Spinactinospora alkalitolerans: one gene and its partner. The protein of the gene in region 1 interacts with the protein of each later gene in a pairwise test. Links are inferred from orthologs where the notes say so. Each region holds a gene or a part of one and is shown on either strand. Other genes may lie near its edges.

The links.
Region 2: the proteins of leuS (region 1) and ligA interact in binary tests that used the Escherichia coli proteins (3 or more experiments, as listed by UniProt). The link is inferred for Spinactinospora alkalitolerans from one-to-one orthologs.

What each region holds. Positions count from the first base shown.
Region 1 is NZ_JACCCC010000001.1:1,689,927-1,693,868, forward strand. Bases 247-3,368 are described here. They hold leuS (leucine--tRNA ligase), read left to right. Parts: upstream 247-620; coding sequence 621-3,116; downstream 3,117-3,368. Other genes in these bases: HDA32_RS07540 (DUF6406 domain-containing protein), read right to left, coding at 247-312; HDA32_RS07550 (hypothetical protein), read left to right, coding at 3,213-3,368. In the rest of the region: more of HDA32_RS07540, read right to left, coding at 1-246; more of HDA32_RS07550, read left to right, coding at 3,369-3,842.
Region 2 is NZ_JACCCC010000001.1:1,029,430-1,033,183, reverse strand. The notes cover bases 533-3,466. They hold ligA (NAD-dependent DNA ligase LigA), read right to left. Parts: upstream 3,137-3,466; coding sequence 929-3,136; downstream 533-928. Other genes in these bases: HDA32_RS04775 (methionine synthase), read right to left, coding at 3,158-3,466. Also shown: HDA32_RS04785 (putative bifunctional diguanylate cyclase/phosphodiesterase), read right to left, coding at 1-341; more of HDA32_RS04775, read right to left, coding at 3,467-3,754. UniProt on the Escherichia coli protein: DNA ligase that catalyzes the formation of phosphodiester linkages between 5'-phosphoryl and 3'-hydroxyl groups in double-stranded DNA using NAD as a coenzyme and as the energy source for the reaction.

The DNA of each region.
Region 1 (3,942 bases):
CGCGGTCTCACCCGATCCCTCCTCCACGCTGATCAGCACGGCGGGGGCTTCGCCCTCCTCGTAACCGGTGAGCAGCAGCGAGGCGCCCTCCTCGCCGCCGGCCCCGATGGTCTGGGCGACGTCCTCGGTCAACTGGACGCGGCCGTCGTCCGCGCCGAGGACCGGCGCCGGGCTGCTCTCGGCGGCGGCACCGGCGTCCGCCGCCTCCTCCTCTCCGCCACCGCAGGCCGCGGCGCCCAGCGCGACACCCAGCCCCAGCACGGCGAAGGAGAGGGAGCGGGCGAGTCGGCGGACGCGACAGAGAACAGTCATCTTGAACAGATCTCCACATGCTCGGACGTGGCGGGAAACCACGGCAATGATCACGGTCCGTGCATTCTCCCACCACCCGCCGCCGTTCCCGGCCGAAACGCCGCGCACTCCACAGGGAGGGCCGGCCGCCGGGCCCGGGGCGCGAGTGGAAAACCGTCGAGGAGCTCTCCGGGGCCACGCTAACCTTGAAGCTCAGACACCCGACTGGCGGTGGCACCGTGGTAGGCCCGCTCGACGCGGCGGGACCCCTGAGGAGCCGTCAGGCGTGACGTGCCCCGAGCGTGAACCGGTAGAGGACAGTTCCAGCGATGACAGCGGTAGACGGAGACCAGGTGGCGAGCGACTCCTACGACGCCCGCGCCCTCCAGGACAAGTGGCAGGCCCGGTGGGCGAAGGAGAACCCCTTCGCGGCCAGTGAGGACCCGGCCGACGACCGCCCGCGCCGCTATGTGCTCGACATGTTCCCCTACCCCTCGGGCGACCTGCACATGGGCCACGCCGAGGCGTTCGCCATGGGCGACGTCGTCGCGCGCTACCGGTTCCAACTGGGCGAGAACGTCCTGCACCCGATCGGCTGGGACTCCTTCGGCCTGCCCGCCGAGAACGCCGCCATCAAGCGCGACTCCCACCCGGCGGAGTGGACCTACGCCAACATCGAGACCCAGGCCGAGTCGTTCAAGCGCTACGGCATCGCCCTGGACTGGTCGCGCCGGCTGCACACCAGCGACCCGGAGTACTACCGCTGGAACCAGTGGCTGTTCCTGCGCTTCTTCGACCGTGGCCTGGCCTACCGCAAGAACGGCCTGGTCAACTGGTGCCCCAAGGACCAGACCGTGCTCGCCAACGAGCAGGTGGTCCAGGGCCGGTGCGAGCGCTGCGGCACCGAGGTCGTGCGGCGCAGTCTGAACCAGTGGTATTTCAAGATCACCGACTACGCCGACCGGCTGCTGGAGGACATGGCCCATCTGGAGGGCAAGTGGCCCGAGCGCGTGCTGCTGATGCAGCGCAACTGGATCGGCCGGTCCCAGGGCGCCGACGTCAGGTTCGCGATCGAGGGCCGCGACGAGCCGGTCACCGTGTTCACCACCCGGCCCGACACCCTCTACGGCGCGACCTTCTTCGTCGTCGCGGCCGACGCCGCCCTGGCCGACGAACTGTGCGCGCCCGAGCGGCGCGAGGCGTTCGAGGCCTACCGCCGGCAGGTGGCCAAGCTGACCGACATCGAACGCCAGTCCACCGAGCGCGAGAAGACCGGCGTCTTCCTGGGGCGCCACGCGATCAACCCGGTCACCGGCGAGCGCATCCCCGTCTGGGCCGCCGACTACGTGCTGGCCGAGTACGGGCACGGCGCGATCATGGCGGTGCCGGCGCACGACCAGCGCGACCTGGACTTCGCCTTGAAGTTCGACCTGCCGGTGCGCGTGGTCGTCGAGACCGGCGAGGCCGACCCGGTCGAGACGGGTGTCGCCACTCCCGGTGAGGGCACCCTGGTCAACTCCGGCCCGCTGGACGGCCTGGCCAAGAGCGACGCCATCCCGCGGATCATCGGGGTCCTGGCCGAGCGCGGCACCGGTGAGGGGACGATCAACTACCGGCTGCGCGACTGGCTGCTGTCCCGCCAGCGCTTCTGGGGCACCCCGATCCCGATCATCCACTGCCCCGAGTGCGGCGAGGTCGCCGTCCCCGACGAGCAGCTCCCGGTCAAGCTGCCGGAGAACCTCAAGGGCGCCGACCTGGCCCCCAAGGGCATCTCCCCGCTGGCGGCGGCCGCCGACTGGGTCAACGTCGACTGCCCCAAGTGCGGCGGCGCCGCCAAGCGCGACACCGACACCATGGACACCTTCGTCGACTCCTCCTGGTACTACCTGCGCTACTGCTCGCCGCAGATGGACACCGCGCCCTTCGACGTCGACCGGGTCCGCAAGTGGGGGCCGATCGACCAGTACGTCGGAGGCGTCGAACACGCCATCCTGCACCTGCTCTACAGCCGGTTCTTCACCAAGGTGCTGCACGACATGGGCATGGTCGACTTCACCGAGCCCTTCACCCGGCTGCTCAACCAGGGCCAGGTGATCAACCAGGGCAAGGCCATGTCGAAGTCGCTGGACAACGGTGTCGACCTGGGCGAGGAGATCGACAAGTACGGTGTCGACGCCGTACGCCTGACCGTGGTGTTCGCCGGCCCGCCCGAGGAGGACATCGACTGGGCCGACGTCTCGCCGGCCGCGTCGCTGAAGTTCCTGAACCGCGCGTTCCGGGTCATGGTGCAGGCCGGGGCGGCTTCGGCCCCCGGGACCGACCCGGCGGCGGGCGACCTCGCGCTGCGCAAGGTCACCCACCGGACCCTGCACAAGGTGACCGAGCTGGTCGAGGTCCAGCGCTTCAACGTCGCGGTCGCCCGCATCATGGAGCTGGTGACGGCCGCCCGCAAGGCCATCGACTCCGGCCCCGGCGCGGCCGACCCCGCGGTCCGCGAGGCCGCCGAGGTCATCGCGGTCGCGCTGTCGCTGTTCGCCCCCTACGTCGCGGAGGAGGGCTGGGAGCGCCTGGGCCACACCGGATCGGTGGCCGTCGGCAACTGGCGCACCCCCGACCCCGAACTGCTGGTCCAGGAGTCCGTGACCTGCGTCGTGCAGGTGGCCAGCAAGGTGCGGGACAAGCTGGAGGTCGCGCCCGACGTCTCCGAGGAGGAGCTGGAGCGCCTGGCGCTGGCCTCGGAGAAGGTCCAGGGCTTCATCGGCGACCGCCCGATCCGCAAGATCGTGGTGCGGGCGCCGAAGCTGGTCAACATCGTGGTGGGCTAGACGACCCTGTCGGGCCCGACCGGCCGCGCGGAGCGCAGGCGCCCAGCCGTCCTCCTCCGTGCGGTGCCTTCAGCACGGGAGCGGAGCGAGGATTCCATGGCCGAGACCGGCGCCGGGCGCAACCGGACCGTGCGCCCGCTGCTCGCGGCGGGCGGGGTCGCGGTGGTCACCGCGGTCTCGATCGCGGGCGGGATCGTCTGGGGCGCGAACGGGCCGGCCGCCGAGGCCGCGCCCGCCGACGCCTTCGCCGCGGCGCCCGGCTGCGACGCCGTCGGCTCCGGCGCCGTCGAATCCGTGGCGCCCTCGGCGGTCCTGGTCTCCGCCGAGCGGGGCCCGCTGGTCAACGCCGACGCCGGCGGCTGCGCGTGGTCGTCGGTGGACGTCGAAGACGCCGCTCCGCGCACCCTCCAGGTCGACTTCACGGCGCACTTCACCGACAAGGCCGGTGAGACGAGCGGTGAGCAGGCCGCGGCGGAGGAGATGCGGCGTCTGGCCCCCGTGGGGGAGCTGGACGGCGCGGCCCCCGTGGCGGCCCTGGGCGAGGACGCGCTGATGTGGCCGAGCACGGCCGTCCGGGGCGCGGCCGAGGTGGCCTTCCGCCGGGACAACCTCGTGGTGCGGATCTGGTACGGCGGTGACGAGGACGCCGACGGGGCGGCGCTGGACTACGAGGACGCCCGCGACCGCGCGGTCGCGGTCGCCGAGGAGCTGGCGGCGGCGCTGTAGCCGGTCGGCGCCGAGATCGTTGATGGGGTTTGGAAAGCCGCGGTCGCAGCTCCCCGTTCGCCCCTGGCGGCCCGGGAAGGCTGCCGTCAGCGCGCCGGCG
Region 2 (3,754 bases), 660 kb from region 1 along the record:
CGTGCGATCCCGGCGATGACCGTGGCGATGGCCTGGACCGGGCCGGCGACGGACAGGCCGTAGAAGACCACCAGCGCGAACGAGAACGGCAGCGACGTGGGCGCGCCGTTGTCGGAGGGCGCGTTGGGCGTCGCGATCGGGCGCAGCTCGCCGATGACCACCATGCAGAGGATGACCCAGACGAGCGGCTGCGCGGCGAGGGACTGCAGCCGGTCGAGGCCGACCCCGAACAAGGACACGCCAAGGAGGACGCAGCCGGCCACCGTGGTGCTGACGAGATACAACCACAGTGGCGTCCCGACCCGGGGTCCGACGTCCCGGGTGTTGTTGGGATCCTTCATAACGTCCTCGGGGTGATTCACGGGGCGTGTGCGGCGGACCGGCGTCCCTCTCCCGTTGCCGACGCCCCTCGCGAGATCTGCTTCGACCATTTCGGTCACCCCCATGACCGATACGGCCGTCGTGTGGCATGTGCTCTTAGCCGGCTACGACCAGCTTACGCCGCTTCGTCACCACGTGTCGCCAAACGGAGACTTTAGGTAAACCATTGATCACCTGAAACAATCGCCCGATTCGCTTCAGAATACTGCGACAGGTAGCCTAGTGATCGCGGATCGTAGAGACCACCGGCGAGCGCCGCGGAGACCGGTGCGCCGACCGGCGCGGACGGCGGGCCGGTCCGCGATCACCCGCGCGGTCGGCTCCCCGCCCGCCTTTCAGTGCCGATCACCGGCCCCGCCCCGCGGAATCCTCGCTCCCCGCACGGCAATGCGCAGGTGGCGACTGTGGCGCCTCCTCCACGAGCGCCGGTCGAGAACATCAGGGCCACCACGCGTCCTGATGATCACGCTGCCCACCCCCATCACCGAAGTCCTTGAAGAGGAAGTACCCGGATTGGCCGGGACCTCACTCCTCATTGATCATTCGATTACCCTTCGTGTTCTTCGGTCTGCTCCTCGTCTGCGGTCACCCGGTGCGCCATGGCCGCATCCGGCCCCTCCTCCAGCAGCGCCCGGAAGCCGTCCTCCTCCAGAACCGGCACTCCCAGCTTCACCGCCTTGTCGTACTTGGATCCGGGGCTGTCGCCGACCACCACGAAGCCGGTCTTCTTCGACACCGACCCGGTGACCCTGCCCCCCAGGTTCTGCACGGCCTCCTTGGCGCCGTCGCGGCTGAAGTCGGCCAGCGACCCGGTGACGACGACGGTGACCCCCTCCAGGGGGCGCGGACCGCTGTCGGCGCCCTCCTCCTCCATGCGCACCCCTGCGGCGCGCCACTTCGCCACGATCTCGCGGTGCCAGTCGACGGCGAACCACTCGACGATCGAGCGGGCGATCGTCGGGCCGACGCCGTCGACCGAGGCGAGCTCCTCCTCGCTCGCCCGCGCGATCGCGTCGATCGACCGGAAGTGCCGGGCCAGGTCCTCCGCGGCCCGCGGACCGACGTGCCGGATCGACAGCGCCACCAGCACCAGCCGCAGCGGGCGCCGCTTCGCCTCTTCCAGTTGCTCGAACAGCTTCTCGACGGTCTTCTTGGGCTCGCCCTTCTGGTTGGCGAAGAACGTGACGACCTTCGGCTCGCCGGTCTTGGGGTCGAGCTTGGGTTCGGTGGTCTCGGGGTCGAGGACCAGCGTCTTGATCGGCAGCAACTGCTCGACGGTGAGGCCGAAGAGGTCGCCCTCGTGGTCGACCGGCGGCTCGGCCGGCTCCAGCGGCTGGGTCAGCGCGGTGGCCGCGACGTAGCCCAGCGCCTCGATGTCCAGCGCCTTGCGCCCGGCGATGTAGTACAGCCGCTCGCGGCGCTGGCCCTTGCAGTGGCGGGCGTTGGGGCAGCGCAGGTCGACGTCGCCCTCCTTCTGCTGCCCCAGCGGCGTGCCGCACTCGGGACAGGTCTCGGGCATCACGAACGGCCGCTCGGAGCCGTCCCTGCGGTCCAGCACCGGGCCCACGATCTCCGGGATGACGTCGCCGGCCTTGCGCAGCACGACGGTGTCGCCGATCAGGACGCTCTTGCGCTCGACCTCCTGGGCGTTGTGCAGCGTGGCGAACTCGACCTCCGACCCGGCCACGCGCACGGGCTCCATGACGCCGTAGGGCGTGACCCGACCGGTGCGGCCCACGTTGACCCGGATGTCGAGGAGCCGGGTGGTGACCTCCTCCGGCGGGTACTTGTAGGCGATCGCCCAGCGCGGCCAGCGGCTGGTGGAGCCGAGCCGGCGCTGGGTGGCGACGTCGTCGACCTTGACGACGACGCCGTCGATCTCGTAGGCGGGATCGTGGCGGTGCTCGGCGTAGTGGTCGATGTAGTGACGGACCTCGTCGAGGGTGCCGACCACCCTGGTGCGGTCGCTCACCGGCAGGCCCCACGCCTTGAGCAGGTCGTAGGCGTGGGACTGGTGGGTGAACCGCACGCCCTCGTGCGCGCCCACGCCGTGGCAGAGCATGCTCAGCGGGCGGGTGGCGGTGATCCGCGGGTCCTTCTGCCGCAGCGAGCCCGCCGCGGCGTTGCGCGGGTTGGCGAAGGGAGGCTTGCCCTCGTCGGCCAGCCGGGCGTTGAGCTCCTCGAACTCCTTGCCCGGCAGGAACACCTCGCCGCGCACCTCCAGCAGTTCGGGGACGGACTCGACCGAGCCGTCCAGGTGCACCGGGATGGCGTCGATGGTGCGGACGTTGAGCGTGATGTCCTCGCCCACGCGGCCGTCGCCGCGCGTGGCCGCGCGGACCAGCCGGCCCTTCTCGTAGACGAGGTCCACGGCGAGGCCGTCGATCTTCAACTCGCACAGGTAGGCGTCGACGGCGATCTCGTTCTCCACGCGCTGCGCCCACGCCGACAGCTCCTCGGTGCTGAAGGCGTTGTCGAGGCTCTGCATCCGCTCCAGGTGCTCGACGGCCTCGAAGAGGTTGCTGATCGGGGCGCCGACCTTCTGCGTGGGCGAGTCGGGGGTGCGCAGCGTGGGATAGCGCTCCTCCAGCCCGCGCAGCTCGATCATCATCCCGTCGTACTCGGCGTCGGCGATGATAGGGCTGCCCATGTAGTACCGGTAGCTGTGGTCGTCGAGGTCCTGACTCAGCTCGGCGTGGCGCTCGCGCACCTTGGCGGGGACTCCATCGACGACGGCCGACTCTTCCGCGCTCACCCGGGTACGTCCTTTCCTGTTCTACCGCCGTGGTTCCTCGCGCAGCACCCGGGCCGCCTTGCGGCAGAGCTCCAGGGCCGCGCGAGCGTGACGAGGGGAGGCTCCGGCCAGTCCGCAGGTGGGCGTGGTGACCACCGCTTCGGCCGCCAGCTCGGGGTCGAAGCCGATCCGGTGCCACAGCTCCCGTACCGGATCGACGGTAACCGCCGGTGCCGACAGAACGGCGTCGGCGCCGGGCACGACGCCGAGGAGGAGTCCGATCCCGTCCTCCACGGCCGTGCCGATCGCCTCGTCGGCGTCGCGCGTCAGCAGGGTGGCGTCCAGGCCGAGCGCGCGGGCGCCGGAGCGGCGCAGCAGGTCCACGGGGACGCCCGGGGCGCAGCAGTGGGCCATGGGGAAGGCGCCGGCGTCGGCGACGGCGGCGAACACCGCGCGCAGCCGCTCCTCGACCGTGACACGCTCGACGGCGCGCAACCGGCCGTAACCGCTGGCCGTGGGCACGGCGCCCAGCAGCGCGGCGGGCAGCGACGGCTCGTCGATCTGCACCAGGGGCGCACCACCCGGTACGCGTTTGCGCACGTCGGCGATGTGGGCGCGCAGGCCCTCGATGAACGATTC